One region of the Micromonospora sp. NPDC007230 genome, then DNA from elsewhere that is predicted to be linked to it. Evidence: riboswitches for the same ligand, from Rfam matches in the RefSeq annotation. Region 1 holds a riboswitch; each other region holds the start of a gene.
What was found. A riboswitch is a leader RNA that binds a small molecule or an ion and turns the genes downstream of it on or off. The one in region 1 is predicted to bind cyclic di-AMP.
Positions count from the first base shown of each region.

Region 2: another riboswitch for cyclic di-AMP. It lies ahead of ACFYML_RS06855 (C39 family peptidase); the one in region 1 lies ahead of ACFYML_RS11780 (coiled-coil domain-containing protein).
Region 3: another riboswitch for cyclic di-AMP. It lies ahead of ACFYML_RS04710 (transglycosylase family protein); the one in region 1 lies ahead of ACFYML_RS11780 (coiled-coil domain-containing protein).
Region 4: another riboswitch for cyclic di-AMP. It lies ahead of ACFYML_RS23860 (coiled-coil domain-containing protein); the one in region 1 lies ahead of ACFYML_RS11780 (coiled-coil domain-containing protein).

Region 1 covers NZ_JBIAFE010000006.1:279,520-284,949, forward strand. The annotation lists gene ACFYML_RS11775 (carbonic anhydrase) at 84-761, shown strand; gene ACFYML_RS11780 (coiled-coil domain-containing protein) at 827-1,846, opposite strand; cyclic di-AMP (ydaO/yuaA leader) riboswitch at 1,852-1,982, opposite strand; gene ACFYML_RS11785 (YibE/F family protein) at 2,137-3,444, opposite strand; gene ACFYML_RS11790 (hypothetical protein) at 3,643-4,146, shown strand; gene ACFYML_RS11795 (DUF305 domain-containing protein) at 4,230-4,853, shown strand; gene ACFYML_RS11800 (metal-sensitive transcriptional regulator) at 4,904-5,203, opposite strand; gene ACFYML_RS11805 (heavy-metal-associated domain-containing protein) at 5,354-5,430, shown strand, end outside.
Region 2 covers NZ_JBIAFE010000003.1:351,271-356,700, reverse strand. The annotation lists gene ACFYML_RS06860 (hypothetical protein) at 1-692, shown strand, start outside; cyclic di-AMP (ydaO/yuaA leader) riboswitch at 983-1,124, shown strand; gene ACFYML_RS06855 (C39 family peptidase) at 1,327-2,172, shown strand; gene ACFYML_RS06850 (alpha/beta fold hydrolase) at 2,276-3,043, shown strand; gene ACFYML_RS06845 (peptidoglycan-binding protein) at 3,092-4,024, opposite strand; gene ACFYML_RS06840 (CDP-glycerol glycerophosphotransferase family protein) at 4,233-5,430, opposite strand, start outside.
Region 3 covers NZ_JBIAFE010000002.1:398,413-403,842, reverse strand. The annotation lists gene htpG (molecular chaperone HtpG) at 1-84, shown strand, start outside; gene ACFYML_RS04725 (hypothetical protein) at 205-1,212, opposite strand; gene ACFYML_RS04720 (LLM class flavin-dependent oxidoreductase) at 1,324-2,892, opposite strand; gene ACFYML_RS04715 (hypothetical protein) at 2,926-3,150, shown strand; cyclic di-AMP (ydaO/yuaA leader) riboswitch at 3,292-3,466, shown strand; gene ACFYML_RS04710 (transglycosylase family protein) at 3,465-4,118, shown strand; gene ACFYML_RS04705 (YbaB/EbfC family DNA-binding protein) at 4,292-4,753, shown strand; gene ACFYML_RS04700 (M4 family metallopeptidase) at 4,946-5,430, opposite strand, start outside.
Region 4 covers NZ_JBIAFE010000018.1:49,729-55,158, reverse strand. The annotation lists gene ACFYML_RS23870 (SRPBCC family protein) at 1-103, shown strand, start outside; gene ACFYML_RS23865 (hypothetical protein) at 126-758, opposite strand; gene ACFYML_RS23860 (coiled-coil domain-containing protein) at 867-1,934, opposite strand; cyclic di-AMP (ydaO/yuaA leader) riboswitch at 1,939-2,071, opposite strand; gene ACFYML_RS23855 (cation diffusion facilitator family transporter) at 2,216-3,130, opposite strand; gene ACFYML_RS23850 (HelD family protein) at 3,222-5,339, opposite strand.

The sequences.
Region 1 (5,430 bases):
TCGGGTGTGACCGTGGTGGTCGAGGCCGCCTCTGCCGCCGGCCGGCTGACCAGGTCGTTTCGCGCGAGGACGAGGTGAGTGCAGTGCTGCCGACCAATCCCGAACAGGCGCTCGCCGAGCTGTTCGCCGGCAACCGGCGGTTCGTCACCGGCGTACCCCGTCATCCCAACCAGGACGCCGAGCATCGCGCCGCCGTCGCCGACGGCCAGCACCCGTTCGCGGTGATCGTGGGCTGTGCCGACTCCCGGCTCGCCGCCGAGATCATCTTCGACCGTGGCCTCGGTGACCTGTTCGTGGTGCGGACCGCCGGCCACACCGTCGGCCCCGAGGTGCTCGGCAGCGTCGAGTACGCGGTCACCGTGCTGGGCACCCCGCTGGTGGTGGTGCTCGGCCACGACTCGTGCGGCGCGGTGCAGGCCGCCCGCGAGGTGGTCGCCACCGGCACGCCCCCCGCCGGCCACCTCGGCGCGTTGGTGGACGCCGTCGTGCCCAGCCTGGCCCGGGCCGCCCGGGAGGGTGTCGAGGACCTCGACGAGATCGTCGACATCCACATCGCGCGGACCGTGGAGGCGCTGCTGGCCCGGTCCGCCGTGCTCGCCGAGCGGGTGACGGCCGGGCGGTGCGGGGTGGTCGGCATGTCGTACCGGCTCAGCGCGGGCGAGGTGCGGACGGTGGCCGAGGTGCCGGCCGGCAAGCCGAGCGCGACGCTGCCGGGCGCGGCCACGCCCGCGGACCCGGCGCCCACCGCCGTCGCCGGTTGAGCCCTTCCTGACGCCGAGGGGCCGCCCGCGCGGTGGCGGGACGGCCCCTCGGCGTGGTACTCCGGCTACAGCAGCGACACGTGCACGTGGTCGGTGTGGTTGGAGGGACCGCTGTAGGACTTCCAACCGGTCGCCGGGAACCAGATCTGCCGGTTCCAGATCACGTAGTAGACGCCCAGCCGGTCGGCGTTGCGGATCAGGAACGCGGCGAGGTTGTTGCCGTACATCCGCATGTCGTTGTTGTGCCAGGGGGAGAAGCCGCTGCGCTGTAGCGACCAGTCGCAGGCCCGGCCCTTGGGGTGCTCCCAGGGGCCGCCCGGGCGGTAACAGCCCACGAAGCGGTCGAAGCCGGCCCGCTTGACCTCCTTGTACATGTGCAGCGTGCGCGGGGTGATGTAGCCCGAGGTGGTCGGATCCTTCACGCTGCGCGACTCGGGCTTCCACCCCCCGTCAGCCGTCCGGCCGGGAGCGATCCGGGCGACCGGGGAGGTGGCCGCGACCAGACCGGCGGTGAAACCCCGCCCGCCGACCAGCCGCAGGGCCTTCTCCGCCTCGGCCTTCTCGCGCCGCATCGCGTTGGTCTGCTTCTGCTGCTCGCGGATCTCCGCATCGAGCGCGATCTTGGCCTGTTCCGCGCGGTTCTTCGCGGCGTTGACCTCGGCGAGCTTCTGCGCGTTCATCAGGTTCAGCTCGTCGAGGGCGGAGGCCCGCTGGACGAACGAGTCGGGCGCGTTGCTCTCCAGCAGCAGGGCCATCGCGCCGATCCGGCCGGTCCGATAGGACTGCGTGGCGATCTGGCTCACCTGCGGCCGCAGCGCGTCCAGGTCGGCCTGCGCCGCCCGGATCTCGAGGGCCAACTGGAGTTGGCGCTGCTTCGACTTGTCCAGCTTCGCCTTGGCCTGCAGGAAGCCGCGATTGGCGGCATCGATGACCTCGGTGATGAGCGGAGGATCGTTGTCCTCCTCGTGGCCCGATGGGTTGGGGGTGTTGGGTGCGGCCAGCGCCGGGGTGGGCCCGGCGACGATGGCGAACGCGGTGAGCACGGCCACCACAGGTGTCAACCAGCGGCGCAGGGGTGCCGTCAACAGTGTTCCCTTCCGTCGACCGCCGACCGGGTTAGCTGTCGGGTTCGGGACGGAAGTGGCCCCTACCGCTCGCGCGGATTCACCCCAGGTACCTGGTTCCCCGGTTCGCCACAGGGCGATTGGGCGGTGGTGCCGCTGGCGCCGGTGCGCGCCTTTGGCGGTTACCGGCAGCGAGGTTACCCGAGAGCCCGGTCGGGGATCTACGCCCGGAAGCCGACCAATCGCACGTTTTCGTCGTCGCCCTGCGTGACCAGCGTCGCGTTCGCGCCGGCCGGTCACGCTGCGGAGTGTCACCATGCCGCTTCCGTGCTCCTCTCCGGTCCGGATCGTCCGGCGGCCGCACCGCCGAGTGCCTCCAGCGCGTCGTGCCGTTCGGCCGGCGGCCGGGACGACGGCGGGCGGGCTCCGGCGTCCGTCGCGGCGCCGGCCCGTCCGGCGGTCCGGACCACCGCCGCCAGACCGGTGGTCAGCGGTACGGCGGCGATCAGGCCGAGCGTGGCCACCGCGCTCCGGACGATCTCCTGCGCCATGAACTCGCTGGTGAGGATCTCGCCCACCGGTCGCGAGTCGGCGACCAGCAGGAGCAGCAGCGGCAGCGACGCGCCCGCGTACGCCAGCACGATGGTGTTGACGGTGGAGGCGATGTGGGCGCGGCCCACCCGGGTGGCCGCCCGGTAGAGCTGCATCCGGGACAGCCCCGGGTTCGCGTTCGCCAGCTCGGTGACCGTGGCCGCCTGGGTGACGGTGACGTCGTCCAGCACGCCGAGCGAGCCGATGATGATGCCGGCCAGGAGCAACCCGTGCAGGTCGACGTTCTGCTGGAACATCGACAGCGTGGTGGCGTCCTCGCTGCCGTAGCCGGTCAGGTGGGTGGCCGCGGTGGCCAGGGTGCCGAGGATGCCGGTCAGCACCAGGCTGCCCAGGGTGCCGAGCACCGCCACCGAGGTTTCGGCGGTGATCCCGTGGGTCAGGTAGAGCACCACAAACATGATCAGCGCGGCGCCGACGATCGCCACCAGCAGCGGCGGCTGGCCGGCGCCGATCCCGGGCAGCACGAAACCGAGCAGCACGGCGAAGCTCGCCACCAGGCCGCCCAGCGCGGCCAGTCCGCGCCAGCGCCCGAACGCCACGATGGCGACGGCGAACAGCACGGCCAGCCAGACCAGCGGCGTGCCGCGCTGGTGCTCGGCGATGTTGTAGGTCTTGATCGTCGGGTCGGCCGGGTCCATCAGCTCGACGAGGATGATCTTGTCGCCGACCTCGATCCGGGATGCCCCGGGACCGGACGGGAGGGGTGCTTCGACCTGCCGGCCGGCGTCCGGGCCCTGCTCGGCGGCGACCGTCGCGGTTCCGCACGGCCCCGTGGCCTGGCCGGTGCCGCCCTCCGGCGTCGGCGGGCACGGCTCGGTCACCACCCGGGTCACCGTGCCGTGGTAACGCGGCAGGTCCGCGCCACCTGTCGGCTCCCGGCTGTCCCGCGGCCACAGCACCAGCGCGGCGACCACGGTCACCAGGAACAGCGGCACCACCGTCGCGACGAGGATCCGTCGCACCCCGGTCGGGGCGGGCGGAGCGGGACGGGTGTGGTCGGCGCCCATGGCGTGTCTCCCAACGAGTCACAGCGCGATACGTGTCACCGGGCTGGTCGGTTCACCGGGCCGGCGCTGGCGTCGGCCGGGGAGTGCAGGCCGGTCGCCGCCGGGAATGGTAGCCAGGCCCGGGGCGCGACGCAGGCGATGAGCGATCTCCGGTGGTTCCTGCCGGCCCGGCCCGCCGCACCCACTAGCGTGGTTCTCGTGCGTACGGCGCCAGCGGTGACGACCGGACCGTGGGTCCGGCTCCTGCTGCTGCTCTGCACCCTGGTCGGCCTGACCGCCATGCACACTCTCGGCCACGGCACGCACGCCTCCGGCGGCCCGGGGGACCACGCGGCGGCCAACCACGGCGCCCCGCCGGCCGCGGTGGCCGGTCCCGCCGCCCTGCCGGCCGCGGTGGCCGGCATGGCCGGCGACTGCCACGGTGACGGCTGCGGCCCGGCCCGGGTGCTCCCGCCGGCGGACGCCCAGGCCCGGCTGCTCCCGCTGGGTGATCCCGGCGGCGACCGGTCCGGCTGGAGCATCTGCCTGGCCGTGCTCGGCGCGTTCGCCGTCACGCTGCTGGTCGCCCTGCTGCTGCGGGCCGGGTCCCGGACCTACGGGCCGGCCGCCAGGGTGGCCCTCGGGGCCGCCCCAGGACCGCGCGCCCCGCCGCCCCGACCGTACGGGCTGCGCCTGGCGGCGGTGTCGGTGCTGCGCAGATAGGACGCCCGGCGCGGGAGGACCGGAAGACCGGTCACCCGCGTCCGCCGTCCGCTGCGTACGTTTCGACACCGAAAGGCTGTTCCATGTCCACTCGTACCCTCGCGCGTCGGGCCGCCCTGGCCAGCGCGACCGTAGCCGCCGCGCTCGCCCTCACCGGCTGTGGCGGTGGCGACCACTCGACCGCCGGCGCCGGCCACGACACGCCCGTTACGGGATCGCCCTCCCCGGGGGCCTCCTTCGGCGACGCGGACGTGACGTTCGCCCAGATGATGATCCCGCACCACCGGCAGGCCGTGGCGATGGCCGAGCTGGCCGACGACCGGGCCGCCGACCCCGAGGTGCGGAGGTTGGCCGGGCAGATCAAGGCGGCCCAGGCGCCGGAGATCGCCAGCATGACCGACTGGCTCAGCGCGTGGGGCCGGCCGGTGCCTCCGGCCAGTGCCGGCCACGGCATGCCGGGGATGGACCACGGCATGCCCGGGATGATGTCCGACGCCGACCTGGCGACGCTGAAGGCGTCGTCCGGGGCCGACTTCGACCGGCAGTTCCTGACCATGATGATCGCCCACCACGAGGGCGCGCTCACGATGGCGCAGGCGGAGCTGACCGGGGGCGCCAACCCCGAGGCCAGGGCGCTCGCCCAGCGGATCGTCGACGCCCAACGGGCCGAGATCGACAGCATGAGGAAGCTGCTCGACGGGCGCTGACGCGCAGCCGTTGGGGGCCGGACGCGCCGTCCGGCCCCCAACGGGCCTGGTCAGCCGCGCTTCATCAGCCGGCCGACGGCGGCCATCATCTCGGTGGCCATCTCGTCGGCGCGGCCCTCGGCCGCACCCTCGTGCATGCAGTGCCGCGCGTGCCCGTCGAGCAGGCCGAGGCCGACCTTGTCCAGGGCGGCCTGGATGGCGGAGATCTGGGTCAGCACGTCGATGCAGTAGCGGTCGTCCTCGACCATCTTCTCGATGCCGCGGACCTGGCCCTCGATACGGCGGAGCCGCGCGAGCAGCTGGTCCTTGCTGGCGGTGTAGCCCCGGGTCGGGGTCGTCGGTGCGGTCATGGCGTCCAGGATAGCGTACCCCTCGGGGGTATGGTACGGTCCTCTTCGTTGGCTGATACCCCCACGGGGTAGCGGTACAGTAGTGGCAGTGGTCTCTCCACCAATTACCCCCCGGGGGTATAGGGTGGGGGCGGCGAGAGGGGAGTTGCGATGGTCACCACCACATACCAGGTCCAGGGCATGACCTGCGGGCACTGCGTCAGCTCGGTCAGCACCGAGGTGAGCGC
Region 2 (5,430 bases), on a different contig from region 1:
CCGCCCTGGTCGCCCGGCCCGAGCGGGGGACTCCGCCGGATCCCGCCCCCGACCCGGCCGCCGTGGCGGCCGCCCGCCGCGCCGACCTGCGCCGGTACGCCGACGAGGTGGCGGTCGCCGCCGCCGGGGCCCGGCAGACCGCCCGCCGGTGGCGCGAGCAGTGGCTGACCGCGCACGACGAGGTCGACCGGGCCTGGCGGGCGTACGACGAGGCCGAGGCGGCCGCCCGGCGGTTCGCGGGGGCCGCCGTGCTGCCCGAGCCGCGGACGCCCCGGACGCCGGCCGAGTACGCGGCCCGGGAGCGGTGGCTGCACCACGCCGCCATGACGGCGCACTGGCAGGGCGACCTGACCGCCCGGCAACTCGCGGACGTCCTCGCCGGGCGCAACGGGTGGGACCCGCGCCGGCATCCGGCCGAGCAGGAGATCGCCCTGACCCGGGTGGTACGCGACGGCCGGCGGGCCCGGTGGCGGGCGGCCGCCGAGCGGGAGCAGCGGGCCTGGCGGGACGCCGAAGTGGCCGCCGAGGCGGCCCGGGTGCTGGCCGTGGAGGCGCACGCGGCCGCCGAGGCGGTGCGCCCCGGAGCGGTCCCGGTACGCCCCGCCGAGGCGGTGACCCAGACCCTCGCCCCGGTGCCGACCGGCGCCGTCGCGGCGCACCCCGCACGGTGGCGTCCGGCGCGGGTCGGCTGAATCGTTATCCGAATTCGGTGAGCCCGGTCACGGCGACCGGGTAAACGGTCAACCGGATCAGGCGGGGCGATCGAGCCCCGCAATTCCCCTTCGATCCCCACCCGGATGTCCGATAGGCACCCGCCGGTTCCCGTTAAAAACGGTCGTCCCATTGAGTCGGGTCAGTGACCGACTGTTCCGGTCTCGGTAACGGTGGTTGACGTTTACGCAGGTGGGCGCGCTTGGCAGGCGGCGTACCCACCGGTAGTGTCAGCGCGTCCGGTGCGGTTTTCGATCGCAAGTGGCGACGCCGCGCCGACCCGCTCAATCGTGATCTCACGAACCGGGGACCCAGTGCAACACCGGGGTGAATCCGCGAGCCGAGGCCCGCGGTAGGGCCTACTTCCCGCCCGAATCCGTCAGCTAACCCGGTAGGCGGCCACGGAAGGAGTTCCAACCTCGTGCGAACCACCCCCCGATCCTCCCCCCGCCTCCACGGCGCCACGGTGCCGGCGCTCGCCTGACCCGCGAGTCCGTTCCGGTAACCGACCCCCGCCGCCCGGTCCGCCGGGCGCTCTTTTCCCGCGGCCACCCCGCCCAGGAACGCGCGTGAGCTACTCCGCGCGTCGGGCCGGCGTGTGCCGCTCCGGCCCCCGTGGAGGAACACGTGAAGCACCACCTGAAGCGTCAGCTGCGGCGCCTCGCGACCGAGCGCCCGTACCAGATCGTCGCCGGCTCCGCCGCGGCCCTCGTGCTGGCCGGCGGCGCCAGCGCGGCACTGGCCGGCACGAACGACGCGCCGGTCCGGCAGGAGACCACCGCCGCCGTCGCCGAACTGGCCCCGCGCCTCGGTGACGTCGCCACCCGGAGCGAGGCCCGGGTCGCCGCCCCGTCCCCGACCGCCTCGCCCAGCGCGTCGCCGTCGGCGAGGGCCAGCTCGGCCAAGCCGGACCCGGACGTGACGAAGACCGCGAAGGCGAAGCCGAAGCCGCCGTCGACGAAGGTCCTCGACTACAACTACGAGGCCCAGACCGCCTACTGGAACTGCGGTCCGGCCGCGGTGCGCAACGCGCTGAGCGCGAGCGGCGTCGAGACCACCCAGGACGCGATGGTCGCCCCGCTGAACGCCGGCGAGAACGGCACCAACTCGGCCGAGGACACCACCCGCGGGCTCAACCAGATGGTCAAGGGCAACCCGTACCGGACCCACATGATCCCCGGCCAGGCCGCGACCCCGGCGCAGATGGACCAGCTCCAGGCCGACGTGGTCAAGGCGATCACCGACGGCCGCGGCGTGGTGGTCAACATCGCCGGCTCCGCCACCGACACCAACGGCGGCTGGCACTCGTTCCCCGGCGGCCACTACATCGCCGTGGTCGGCTACAAGGACGACGGCCGGACGGTGCGGATCGCCGACTCGGCGAACCCGGCGCTGCCCGAGTACTGGATCACCACCATCGATCTGGCGAACTGGGCCGGCACCCGCGGCTACTCCGCCTGATCCCACCCCTGCACGTCGGGCACCGGCTCCAGGAGCCGGTGCCCGACGTCGTATCCGGGGCCGGTCTCGCGCCTGGTGTCCGTCCGGTGGCACACTGCGCCGTATGGGCGACGAGACGGGTACCCGCCAGCTGCTGCTGCTGCACGGCATGGGCGCCACCGGTGAGGTGTGGCTGCCCTGGGCGCCGCTGCTGGAGCGCCGCTGGGCGGGCCGCTGGCTGGCCCCCGACCTGGCCGGGCACGGCTGGTCGCCGCAACTGCCGGCGTACTCCTTCGAGGCGCTCGCGGACCGGGTGGTGGCGGGGCTCGGCCCGGTCGCCGACCGGCTCGGCCCCCGGGACCGGCTGGTGGTGCTCGGGCACTCGCTCGGCGGGGTGGTGGCGCTGGCGCTGGCCGCACGGACGCGGCAGCTTCCGATCGACGGGGTGGTCGGGCTCGGCATCAAGGTCGCCTGGTCGCCGGCCGAGCTGGACAAGGCCCGCGAGCTGGCCCAGCGGCCGGTGACCTGGTTCGCCAGCCGGGACGAGGCGGCCCGCCGTTACCTGCGGGTGGCCGGGCTGACCGGGCTGTTCGCCCCCGACCACCCGGTGGTGGACGCCGGGCTGCGCCGCGAGGACGGCCGCTGGCGGCTGGCCATGGACCCGGCCGCGTTCGCGGTCGGGGAGCCGCAGCTGCCCGCCCTGCTCGCCGCGACCGACGTGCCGGTGCTGTTGGCCCGGGGCGAGCAGGACCCGATGGTGTCCGACGCACAGCTCAAGGAGTTGGGCGTGCCGATGGCGACGCTGCCGGGGCTCGGCCACAACGCGCACGTCGAGGACCCCGCCGCCATCCTCGACCTGCTCGCGCCGTTCGCGGCGCCCGACGGGCCGTGACGCCGTCGCCCCGCAGGCAGGGCGACGACATCACGACCGCAGGTTGCGTCAGTAGAAGCAGCCGGTGGCGGGCAGGGCGGACGGGGCGGGTGGGGCGACGCCGTCGTAGATGGCCAGCAGCATGTTCTGCGGGCAGCGGTTGGCGCCGTTGACCCGGACCTCCAGGTGCAGGTGGGGGCCGGTCACGTTGCCGGTGGCCCCGGTGTAGCCGAGGACCTGGCCGGCGCTGACCCGGGAGCCGGCGGCGACCGAGCGCGAGTTCAGGTGGCAGTAGAGGTAGTAGGCGCCGTCGTCGGCGGTGATGCCGATGCCGAGGCCACAGCTGCCGCCGACGTGCCCGATCGTCCCGGAGGTGATCGCGTACGTGGTCGTGCCGGTCACGGTGGGCAGGTCGATCGCCGGGTAGTCGTGGTGCGGATCGTCGTACTCGCTGCGGGGCAGCACCGACTTGCCGATGACCAGCCGGTAGTTGCCGGTGCCGCCGCTGCCGCCGGTCAGGTACTGCCAGGTGGTGGTGTCGACCGAGCCGCCGGAGAGGCCACGGGCGGACTTGAAGTTGTTCACGGCGTTGGTCGTGGCCGGGCCCCAGTCGCCGTCCACGGCCAGGCCGTAGCCGTACTTGTTGAGTGCGGTCTGCAGCGCGCGGACCGCGTCGTTGTTGGCCCCGGCGCTCAGGGTGACCACCAGCTTGCTCCAGGTCTGCGCGCCGATTTGGCCGTCGGCGGAGAGGCCGTTGGCTGACTGGAAGGACTTCACGGTCGAGGTGGTGCCGGCGCCGTACTGGCCGTCGACCGCGATGCTGTAGCCGCGGTGGCGGAGCAGGTACTGGGCGGTGGTGACGTTGGCGCCGGTCGAGCCGTTGCTCAGCAGGGGCCAGGCCGGTGCCGCCGCCTGGGCCGCGGTCGGGCCGGTCAGGGCGGCCGCCACGGCGAGCGCGACCGCGCCGAGCCACATGGCGAGCTGGCGGAAAACGCTTTTCATAGGTGCTCCTGTGGACGAGGGGTGGCCGGCGTGCGGACGCGCCGCATCGCCGGTAGGGGGCCGACTACACCGAGTCGGCTGGGCGCCCGGGAGCAAGTATGATGATGAAGATAAATATTTACAATGGTGAATATGTGGCGGTGATTTTCGACACGCCGATGACCGCTCCGGCCATTGGCGACGGAGCGGTCAGGCGGTGGGGTGTGGGTCAGGCGGTGGGGGACAGCGGCGAGCCGTCCGGCGTGACCGCGTCGGCGGCGCGCGGGGCCGGCGGGTTCCAGCCGGGTTCGAGCTGCCGGCGGGCGGCGTCGAGGAACGCCTCGGCGTACGAATCGGCGGGGAAGTCGCCCAGGTAGCGGGTGCGGGTGGCCCAGCGGGCCGCGGCCTTCGGGTCGGTGTCGAGCAGCTCGGTCAGCACCTCGTCCACGTTGGACATGTCCCGGCGCAGCACGTAGCCGGAGCCGGCCAGGGGGAACCGGGCGACGAACTCGTCGCCGTCGGCGCCCATGTCGGTCACCGCGTACGGCTTGCCGGAGTAGAGGTAGTCGGAGATCACCCCGGAGACGTCCGAGACCAGTGCGTCGGAGCGGTTGACGCAGTCGGTCAAGGTCAGCTCGCGGCTGGCCGCCGCGCCCCACAGGTGCGCCCGGCCGGTCTTCGCCCGGTCCGCGGCGAGCAGCTCGGTGAGCCGGGCCAGCTGCCGCGCCGAGGCCGGGTTCTGCGCCGTGTACGGGTGGTGCCGCAGGATCACCGTGGCGCCCCGGTCCAGCAGCCGGCGGAGCACCGTCTCGGCCACCGGAAGGGAGCAGTAGTTCGCGTCCGCGTGGTGCCCCGTCCAGGTCGGCGTGTAGAGCACCGTCGGGTTGGCCAGGCCGCGGACCGGCTCCCGGCGTACCCCGATCGCCTCCACCTGGGGGCGGCCGACCACGACGAACTTCTCGGCGGGGATCTCCACGCCGGCGCGGGCGTACCGCTCGATCGCGGCCTGCCCGGCCACGAAGATCCGGTCGAAGATCGCCGACACCGGGTTTGCGCTGGGCGCCTTGTCGCTGTCCCCGTGGTGCAGCTGCACGTGGGTCAGGTGGGCGAACCGGATGCAGTGGCTGTTCTTCGCACCGTGGTTGACGTAGAACGCCGCCCGCAGGCTGGGCACCAGGGCCTCGTCCATGGCCTTGAGCGTCGGGCAGAACACCACGGGCGCGCTGGTCGCGGCGGCGATCGCCGGCAGGAACTCCGGCTCCCGCAGCATGACCAGGAACGGCCGGCCGATCCGCTCCAGGTAGGGCAGCCACATGGTGACCTGGTATTCCGAGCCGGGCGGGGCGGAGAAGTAGAGCACGAACTCGGGCTGGTGGCGGCGCAGCGCCCGGCCCACCGGCCCGCCCCCGGCCGGTGGCCGGAACCGC
Region 3 (5,430 bases), on a different contig from region 1:
GCGCTGCTCGCCGAGGGCGGAGAGCTGGCCGACCCGGCCCGGTTCACCCGGATCCTCGCCGACCGGCTGGCCCGTACCCTTTAGGACCGCCGCCTCCGTCGGCCGCGGCAGCCACGCCGCCGCCTCCGTCGGCCGCGGCAGCCACGCCGCCGCCTCCGTCGGCCGCGGCAGCCACGCCGCGGCCGACGGAGGCCGCCGCCGTCGCTACTGGCTGGCCGCGGTGAGGGCCGCGGCGAGGGCTGCCGCGCGGTCCTTGCCGATCGCGGCCACGATCGCGGCGGCGGCGTCGGCCGGGGACTGCCCGCCGAGCGCCTGCACGGTCGCCGCCGCGATCGCGGCGGCGGTCGGTGCGGCATGGGTGGTCTGGTAGAGGTCGTTGAGCACGTTGAGCGTCGACATGCCGGCGGGGATGCCGCCACCGATGTACTGCCAGGGCAGTGCGCGCATCTTCGCGGCGACAGCCGGGTCGGACAGGATCGCGGAGAATTCGGCGGGGGTCATGGTGTCGTCCTTCGTCAACAGGGCCCGCAGCTGGGCGAGCGTGCCACGGTATGCGTTGCAGTCGGTCTGTCCGGACGCGCCGGGGCAGGCGACGTTCGACCCGTACTGCCAGATCGACGGGGTCACCCCGCCGTACGCGGCCCAGCCCGGGCCGCCGTCCCCGCCACCTTGCGCGTAGACGGCAGCAGGCGCGCCGGTGGGGTTGCTGCCGTAGTCGCTGGCGACCAGGGGTGCGTTGAGCGGCCGGAGGTCGGGCCGGCCGAGGTTCCCGTCCCAGTTCCACTTCGGTAGGTAGATCGCCAGCACCCGCTGATCGACGGCGTGCCAGCGGTCCACGAACCGGCGTACGTCGTCGAAGCGCGGCCACAGTCCGTTGGCGACCAGCTCCGGGTAGCGCTCGACGTCGAGCATCGCCCACACCGCCCCGATCCCGTCGAGGGTGCTCCGCAGATAGTCGACCTGCCGGTTGGTGCTGGCCTGATCGCCTCTGATCAGGTTGTGGTAGCCACCGATCACGTCGAAGCCGGCGCCGGCCGCACCACGCGCCATGTCGGCGACGTGCGGGCTGGGCGGGTGGAAGCCCTGCGGGTCGCCGTAGCTGGCGCGCAAGCACAGGACGGGAGAGGTGGCCCGGCGGACCGCCGCCCAGTCGAACTCGCCCTTGACGCGGTCCCAGTCGTGGTAAGACAGGTCGACATAGATCACAGCCATTGCCATCACCTCTGCGGCCCACCGTAGCTCGACCCATCTGACCTGCGCTAACGCGAAAATTGGTCAGTGAGACGGGGGCGGTCGGTGGCCCGAGGAGCGGCCGCCCTGCGGTCAGATCTGGCCGGTGTAGAAGCCGTGGCGGGCCAGCGGCTCGACGATGTTCTGTTCCTCATATGCCAAATGCGACAGCAGGGTGTCGGTGAGGATGTCCACCGCCCGCTGAACCTCGGTGAAGTCCCCCGGATTGCGGATCAGGTCGACCAGGGCCCGGTCCACGCCCTCCACCACGTCGTGGATCACCACGTGCTCCGCCGCCAACCGGTCGAGCACCGGGGCCAGCCCCGGATCGGCCCGCCGCAGGTGCGGGAAGATCGAATTGTCCTCCAGCCCGTGGTGCTGGGTGACCACCGTGCAGTACGCGGCGCAGTACGCCCCCAGCGTCCAGTTGTTCTGCCGCATGGTCATCTGGTTGAGCACGGCCCGGGCGGCACCGGCGGAGACCACTCCTCGTTTGACCTGTTCGAGCAGGTCGCGCACCTGCGCCAGCTCCTGACGCAGGTGGTCGTGCACGTCGACGAGGTGCGCGCCGACGGCCTGCGCGTGCGGGGTGTAGACGTGCCCGGCCGGCGCCGGCGGGGCGACCGGGCGGGTGGACTCGTCCCAGAGCTGGTGGTCGGTCAGGCGTACGCCCGGATCGGAGGTGGGGGTGACCGCGAGCGCGGTGGCGCCCCCGGCCTCGACCGCCTCGCGCGCTTCCTCGACGGCCCTGGGTCGGGTGCCCGGCTCGGCGCGCTCGGCGGCGACCAGCTCCCGCACCGCGGGCGCGACCTCCCGCGCGAAGAGCTGGATGGCGGTGGGGTCGTCGGCGCCGAGGATGAAGGTGGCGATGCCGTGGTCCAGCACCAGCCCGGCCAGCTCCTCCACCCACTGTTCCGGCGGCCCGGTGAGGAAGCCGGTGGACGACCAGGTGAACTGGCCGCTGACGTTCAACAGCCGCCGCACCGACCGGGGATCCCGCCCGGCGGCCTCGGCACCCTCGTCGATCAGCGCGTTCATCCCCGGCAGCTCGTCCGGCCCCTGCGACAGGTACGCCAGCGACGGCAGCCAGCCGTCCGCCGCGCGCCCCACCAGCCGCAGCATCCGGGGCTTGTACGCGCCGACCCAGATCTCCACCGGGTGGGCCGGCGCCGGCCCGCGCTTCGCCCCGACCACCCGGTGGTACGTGCCCTCGACCCGGACCATGCCGCGCCGCTCGACGTCCCACACCTCGCGGATCACCCGGATCGCCTCGTCGAGCGCGTCCACCGCCTGCCCGGGGGACAGCCGCCGACCGCCGACCGCCTCGATCGCCTCCCAGAACGCGCCCGCGCCGAGGCCCAGCTCGACCCGGCCGCCGGTGAGCAGGTCCAGGCTTGCCACGCTGCGTGCCAGCACCACCGGTTGGCGCAGCGGCAGGTTGAGCACGTTGCCGGCCAGCCGGATCCGACTGGTCGCGGCCGCGAGATACGACATCAGCGTCCAGGTGTCCAGGAAACCTGGCTGGTACGGGTGATCCTGGAAGGTGACCAGGTCCAGGTTGACCTGCTCGCAGAGCTTGGCGAGCGCCACCACCTGCTCGAACTCGCCGGCGGCGGGGGTGAGGAAGCCGCCGAAGGCCAGCTCGTGTCCGTAGTCAGTCATGTTCCTCCGCCTGCGCACCCGAGCCCGGCGACCGTGCCGGACCTCGCCACCGTAGTCGGTGCCGGATCGGCGCGCGCCCGCTCCCGCAACCGCGGCGATAACCAGGCGGACACCCAGCTCAACGAGGCGGACCTGCGGGCCGTCCACCTTCGAGCGGCCATACGCGACCCTGCGCAATGCCGGCGCGTACCCGTGATCGTGGTGCTGGTCTCCGGCCGGCCGCTGGACGTCGCCGGCGAGTTGCCGAACTGGACCTGAATGGCGCTTGTAGAGCACCTGTGGACGCCGCGCAACTCGTACGGTGTGGCCTTCGCTCGGCCGGGTGAAGAACTTCACAAGAAGTGGGCGATCATCCGAAACCATCCCTAACGTCGACTGCGTTCGCGATCGCGGACACCCGGGCCGGTAACGCCTAATCCCGCCGCCGGCCCGTCGGTACCTGGACCTCAGGCGGGAGCGGGGGACCCACATGTTCCTCGGTGCTCGACACCTCGGGGTGAAGCCGCCCATCCGGCGGCCGGGCTCCTCGGCCCGAACCCGACAGCTCACCTCGTCGGCGTGGAGGAACCCACATGGCAACTGAACACGTCGCACGTCATCGGCGCACCACGCAGCGTCGCGTCGCCGTCGGGGCGCTCGTCGTCGGTGCCGCTACCGGCGCCGCCGCCATCCTCGGGCCGGCCGCGCCGGCCAGCGCATCCAGCGTGAACTGGGACGCCATCGCCCAGTGCGAGTCCGGCGGAAACTGGCACATCAACACCGGCAACGGCTACTACGGTGGCCTCCAGTTCTCGAAGAGCACCTGGAACGGCTACGGCGGCCAGAAGTACGCCAGCCGCGCCGACCTGGCCAGCCGCGGCGAGCAGATCGCCGTCGCCGAGAAGGTCCTCGACGGGCAGGGCATCGGCGCCTGGCCGGTCTGCGGCAAGAAGGGCGGCTCGACCAAGCACTACTCCACCAAGGACTCCGGCCCCAAGAAGTCGCACAAGAAGGTGACCAAGGACCGGTCGTCCCGCGGCGACCAGCCGGCGACCCGCAGCCACCGGCGTACCGCGCCGGCGTCGGGCGGCGCGACCTACACGGTCCGGTCGGGTGACTCGCTGTCGCTGATCGCGGAGGCGAACCACCTCGCCGGCGGCTGGCAGGCACTCTACGAGCGCAACAAGCGCGTGGTCGGCGACAACCCGGGCCTGATCTTCCCAGGCCAGCACCTCCGCCTGCGCTGACGCCCCTGGCAGGTGGGGCGCCCCACATTGCGCGCTGACGCACGGAAAGAGTGGCCATCCCGCCCGGGACGGCCACTCTTTTCGTGACCGAGGCCCCGGGTGCTCGCGGTGTCCCGGTCGGGGGCGGTTGCTATCGTCGCGGTGCTCCGGAAAGACGTGAAGAAGGCGCGGATATGACCAACGACTCGTTCTCCGCGGCGGCAAGCCTCGACGAGCTGCTCACCAGGACGCAGCAGGCGCTGTCGGCCATGCGCTCGCGGGCGGCCGAGCACCCCGACGGCGACCCGGGCGAGCTGCTCCGCGCCGAGGGCGCGGCGGCCGACGGCCGGGTCCGGGCCGTGGTGGTCCAGGGTGGCCGGCTGGCGTCCGTGACGGTGGACCCGGAGCTGGCCGGGGACGGGATGGAGGCGGTCTGCGGGCAGGTCGTGTTGGCCGTCAACGCCGCCCTCGCCGCCCTCGACGCCCAGGTCAGCGCCTCGGCCCGGGCCGACGTCGACGCCCTGGCCGCGCGGCTCGGTGGTATCGAGGGGCAGTCGGTACGGCAGATGGAGCTGTTCAGCCGGGCGGTGGACGACGTGATGGCCCGCCTCAGCCGCGGCCCCGACGCGGGGACGCGGGCGGGCCGCACGAGCTGAGGAGGGCATCGCCGGCTGTCGGAGCAGGCCGGCCGCGGTACCGGCGGTGAACGCGGCGACCAGCAGGCCCGCGACGGTCAGCGTCACAACTGCGGCACGGACGCGCCGGGGTGGGCGCAGCGCCCCACGTACGGCTGAGCCGGCGGAGCGGCCGGCCGTCGGGAGGACGACGACCGGCCGCTCGGGGCGTGCTCAGGAGAGAGTGACCGCCGTGTCGTCGATGACGAACGAGGTCTGCAGGGAACTGTCCTCCACCCCGCTGAACGAGATGGTGGCGGTCGTCCCGGCCAGCGACGAGACGTCGAAGGACCGCTGTACGTAACCGGCGGCCTTGTTGAGGTTGGAGTAGGTGGCCAGAGTGGTGCTGCCCGCCTTCACGGTCAGCTTGTCGTAGGCGGTGGTGGTCGTCGACTCCGCGCTGTCGATGTGCAGCCAGAAGGTGAGGGTCGCCCGGCAGCCGGACGGGATCGTCACCGACTGCGACAGGGTGTCGGTGTGGGCGGTGCCGTAGCCGTCGAGCCATGCCTTCCACGAGCCGCCGTGCGCGGCCTGGCCGGTGGAGGTGGTGATGACCCCGGAGGAGGCGCTCCAGCTCACGTTGCCGGACTCGAAGCCGGGGTTGGCCAGCTTCTGGCCGGAGCAGGAGCCGGTCGGCGGCGGGGTGGTGCCGGAGCAGG
Region 4 (5,430 bases), on a different contig from region 1:
CGCCCCGGCGCCGCTGTTCGGGTACGCCTTCCGGCAGGCCCGGGCGGCCCATCTCGGCCTGGCCAGCCGGCTCGGCGCGACCCTCGAGGGGCACGCCGACTGAGCCGGTGCGGCGACCCTACCGGCTAGGCCCGCCGCCCGGCGGTTTGCGGCAACTCCGGCTCGGCTGGCGGCCATGATTCGGCCTCCGCGCCGCCAGGCGGCGCTCCGGGCCGAATGAAGGCCGGTCTGACCCCGCGCCGCGACCGGAAGCCGTCGCTGGAGCCGTCGGCCGGCCGCCGGGTCGCCGACGTGGCGCGGCGCAGCCGTCCCCACGGCTTGTAGGTGGACAGCACGGTCATCAGGATCAGCAGGCTGCTGGAGACCGCCGGCGGGATGACCAGGTCCAGCCGGTCCCGGGTGGCGAGCTCGGGCCCCAGCTCGGCGAGCCCGCGCACGGTCGGGGTGAGCAGCAGCAGGACCAGGCCGAGCATCCCGGTGGTGATCGCGAACTTCACCAGCACCCAGCGCCAGCGCAGCAGGCCCCACGGGGTGAGCAGCGCGCTCGCCAGCCCGACCAGCCAGACCGCCACGCTCAGCGGCGCGAAGAGGTATGTGACCAGCAGCCCGGCGGCCGGATAGACCACCTCCGGGTCGGCGCCGCGCAGCCCGGCGATGCCGAGGGTGACCAGCACCAGGTCGGCGCCGAGCCAGCCCAGCGAGGTGACCAGGTGCAGGGTGAGCAGTGCCTTGCGCGTGGTGGGCGAGAGTCGGCTCATGCCCTCGATGCTCGGCCGTCGCCGGCCCGGCGTCGTGGGCCGCGCGACGACATCCGGCGTACGTCGGTGGGCGTACGGTGGCCCGCCGGGCGGCGGGCCACCGCGGGCTCAGTACACCGACAGGTGCACGTGGTTGGTGTGGTCGCTGGACGGGTCGCCGTTGCCCCCGCTGTACGCCTTCCACCCGCTGCTGGGCAGCCAGATCTGCTTGTACCAGATCACGTAGAGCACGGCGAGCGGGTCGGCATTGCGGATGAAGTACGCGGCCAGGTTGTTGCCGTACGTCTTGTCGCCGCCGGTGGCCACCCCGCCGAAGCCGTTCTTCTGGGCGGCGAAGTCGCAGGCCCGGCCCTTGGGATGCTCACCCGAGCCGCTGGGCCGGTAGCAGGAGACGTACCGGGTGAACCCGGCCGCCTTGGCCTGCTGGAGCGCGTGCAGCGTGCGCGGGGTGATGCAGCCGTCGGCGGGCGTCGGGTCGTTGACGCTGCACGACTCCGCGGGCCAGGAACCGTCGGCGTTGCGCTTCGCGGGGGTGGCGTTGGCCCGGGACGTGCCCTGCACGCTGCCGCCGGCGGTGCCGGTGGTTCGGTTGTTCGCCACCTCCAGCGCGCGTTCCGCCTGTGCCTTGCGCTTGGCCATGATCGCGACCTGCTTGCGATGTTCCCGGATCTCGCCGTTGAGCGCGTTCTGGGTGCGGGTGGCCTGGTCCCGGGTGTCGATCAGGTCGCGCAGGGCCCGGTCCTCGTGTGCGGCGACCTGCTGCAGGGTGAGCGCCCGGTCCATGAAGCCCTCCGGGTTGCTGCTGCCGAGCAGCGCCGCGGCGGTGCCGAGCCGCCCGGTCCGGTAGGCCAACCCGGCGAGCTCACCGACCTTGGCGTCGCGTACACCCAGCTCGCTGTTGATCGTCTTGAGCTGGGCGGTGAGCTGCTGCTGCCGGCTCACCGACCGGTTCAACGCGGTCCGCGCCTCCAGCCAGCCCTTGCTGGCCGCGTCGAGCTGCGCGCGCAGCGCCGGTGTGCCGCCCTCGTCGTCGCCGGGTGCGGCGGCGAGCAGGCCGGTCGGGGGAGCCGCCGAGGCGGGGGAGACCGGCGTGGCCGCGACGCCGAGGGCGAGCGCCGCGACGAGCAGGGCCGCCAACCGGGCGGCCGTCCTTCGTACAGGTGCCACTGGTGGCATTCACGTGTCCTTCCGTCAACCGCCGACCGGGTTAGCTGACGGGTTCGGGACGGAAGATCCCTACCGCTGACGCGGATGCACCCCAGGTACGTGGTTCCCCGGCTCGCCGTGCTGTGGCGATTAGGCGACGGCCACCGCGGACGCTGCTGGGCGTCGCCCGGCGGAAGCCGCGACCGAGCCTACCGGCGCTGTTCCGGCCCGTCGCCGTAGGCGGCGAACGGGAATCGGGCATAAGCCGGCACTAGTGCACAATAGCCACTTGGAATTAAGGTTGTCCTCAATTACCACTCGACGGATCCGCACGCGCCGGGTGACGCCCCGGGTTCGATCTGCAACGTGGCGTGATCGATCCGGAAGTCATCGTGCAGCGCGGCCCGCGCGGCGGCGAGCACCTCGCCCACCTCGGCGTCGGGGGTGGTGGTCAGGTGCGCCGAGGCCACGTCCATGCCGGAGGTGAGCGTCCAGACGTGCAGGTCGTGCACCTCGGCGACGCCGGGCACCGCGGCCAGCCGGTCGTGCACGGCGGTCACCTGCAGGTGTTCCGGGGCGGCCTGCACCAGGATGCGGACCGCGGCCCGGCCGAGCCGCCAGGTGCGCGGCAGGATGAACAGCCCGATCGCGACGGCCACCAGCGGGTCCGCCCACCACCACTCGGTGAACGTGATGACCAGGGCGGCGCCGATCACGCCGAGCGAGCCGAGCAGGTCGCCGAGCACCTCCAGGTAGGCCCCGCGCAGGTTGATGCTCTCCTGCGCCCCGCTGCGCAGCAGCCCGAACGCGACCAGGTTGGCGAGCAGGCCGAGCACCGCCACGGCGAGCATCGGCCCGGCGAGGACCTCCGGTGGCTCGCCGAACCGGCGGACGGCCTCGACGAGCACGTACGCGGCGACCGCGCCGAGCAGCACCGCGTTGGCGAGGGCGGCCAGCACCTCCAGCCGGTAGAGCCCGAAGGTGCGCTGCGGATCGGTCTCGGCGCGCCGGGTGGCGGTGATCGCGGCCAGCGCCATGCCGATGCCGAGGACGTCGGTGAACATGTGCCCGGCGTCGGAGAGCAGGGCCAGCGAGCCGGTCGCGAAGGCGGTCGCCGCCTCGACCACCATCAGGGCGCTGAGCAGCCCGAAGGCGGCCCAGAGCCGGCCCCGGTGGCGGTGCGCGGCGTTGGCGACCGTGCCGCTGTGGTCATGACCTGCGCCCACGCCCACACCCTTCCGTTCCGCACCCCGGCCCGACCCAATCTATGCTCACATCGCTATATGTGCGAGTGAATGGGGGTCGCCGGAGCCGCCGTCAGCCCACCGGGTCGAGGGTGGTGAGGCGCTGGGTGGCCCGGGAGAGCGCCACGTAGAGCGTGCGGACGCCGGACCCCGGATCGGCCCGGATCTCGCTCGGGGCCACCAGCACCACGCCGTCGTACTCCATGCCCTTGGCCTGGAGGCTGGTCACCACCTGCAGCCGGCCGCCGCCCAGCTCGCCCAGCCAGCCGGCGACCTCGTCCCGGCGCGGCACCGGCGTGATCACGCCGACCGTCCCCTCCACCTCGGCCAGCAGGGCGCGCGCCGCCGCCACGGTGGCCGGCGCCAGCTCGGCGGGGGGCACCGCCAGCTCGACCGGCTCGACGCCGGTGGAGCGGACCGCGGTGGGCAGCGGCAGGTCCGGGTAGAGCCGGCGGATCTCCGCGGCCGCCACTGCGAAGATCTCCGCCGAGTTGCGGTAGTTGGTGGTCAGCTCGTACCGGTACCGGCGGCGCCGCCCCAGCGCCTGGTCCCGGGCCCGGGTCAGCTCCTCCGGGTCGCCGGTCCAGGCGGTCTGCGCCGGGTCACCCACCACCGTCCACGAGGCCAGCCGGCCCCGCCGGCCGATCATCCGCCACTGCATCGGGGAGACGTCCTGCGCCTCGTCGACCACCACGTGGGCGTAGTCGCGGTAGTCCTCCGGGCGCTCGCGCGCCGCGGCCCGGGCCGCCCGCTGCCGGTCGGCGAACGTGCTCAGCTCCCGGACGCCCCCGGCGAGCTGGAACGGGTCGCGCTTCGGCTTCGCCCGCTGCACCGGCTTGCCGAGCAGCGCGTCCAGCTCGTCCAGCAGGGCGATGTCGGCGATGGTCAGCCCGGCCCGGTCCAGCGTCCGGTACGCCTCGGTGAGCAGCCGGATCTCGGCGCCGGACAGGACACCGCCCGCGTACCGGCGCAGCCGCTCCGGGCGGGCCAGCCAGCCGAGCACGTGCCGGGGGTGCAACCGGGGCCACCAGGCCTTCAGGAACTCGCGGAACTCCGGCCGGTCGATGATCTCGTCCTCGAACGCGGGCTGCTCCGGCAGCCGGCCGATCCGCAGCCGGCGGGCCTGCGCGTACAGGGCGGCGAGGACGCCGTCGAACCCGGCCCGGCGCACCTCGTTGCGGCGCGCGCCACGGGGCAGCACCTTGTTCCGGATCGCGTCCAGCTGGTCCCTGGTCAGGCGGAGCAGCTCGCCCTGGTAGAGCAGGCGCAGCTCGGTGGGGGAGTCCGGCACCGCGTCCCGGACCGCGCGTTCCAGCACCCGGCGCATCCGCAGCGACCCCTTCACCGCGGCCACCTCGGGCGGATCGGTACGGGTCGCCGACATGCCGGGGAAGAGCGAGCCGAGCGAGTGCAGGGTGGCGGTCTCCTCGCCGAGCGAGGGCAGCACCGAGGCGATGTACTCGACGAACACGCTGGACGGGCCGACCACCAGGATCCCGCCGCCGGCGTACCGGGCCCGGTCGGAGTAGAGCAGGTACGCCGCACGGTGCAGCGCCACCGCCGTCTTCCCGGTGCCCGGGCCGCCGGAGACGAGCGTGACGCCCGAGCCGGGGGAGCGGATCGCCTCGTCCTGCTCGCGCTGGATGGTGGCGACGATGTCCCGCATGCCCCGTCCGGTGGCCCGGGACAGGGTGGCCAGCAGCGCGCCGTCGCCGACCACCGCCAGGTCCGGCGGCGCCGACTCCGGGTCCAGCAGGTCGTCCTCGATCCGGGTGACCTGCTCCGCCGACGACTGGATGGTGCGCCGGCGGACCACGCCCATCGGCTCGGCCGGGGTGGCCTGGTAGAAGGCGGCGGCGGCCGGCGCCCGCCAGTCCACCACCAGCGTCTCGGCGTTCTTCCCGCGGATGCCCAGCCGTCCCACGTGCAGCACCTGCCCGGTACGCAGGTCCAGCCGGCCGAAGACCAGCCCCTCGTGCTCGGCGTCCAGCACGTACCGGCGCTGGGCGGCGTGGAAGACCATCGCGTCCCGCTCCACCAGCGCGCCGAAGTTGCCGACCCGGGCCAGCCGGTAGCCCTCCCGCTCGGCGTCGGCGGCCGACCGGCGCAGCTCCGCCAGCCGGGCGTACACCCGGTCGAGATGCCGCTGCTCCACGGCGATCTCCCGTTCCAGGGTCGTCTGGTCGCTCACGGCGGGGGCTCCTGTGGTCACGCGGCGGGTACGGCGGGCTGAATGAGGGTACGGGCCGCCCTCCCGGCCGTTGTCGCGGCCATGCCGGTGC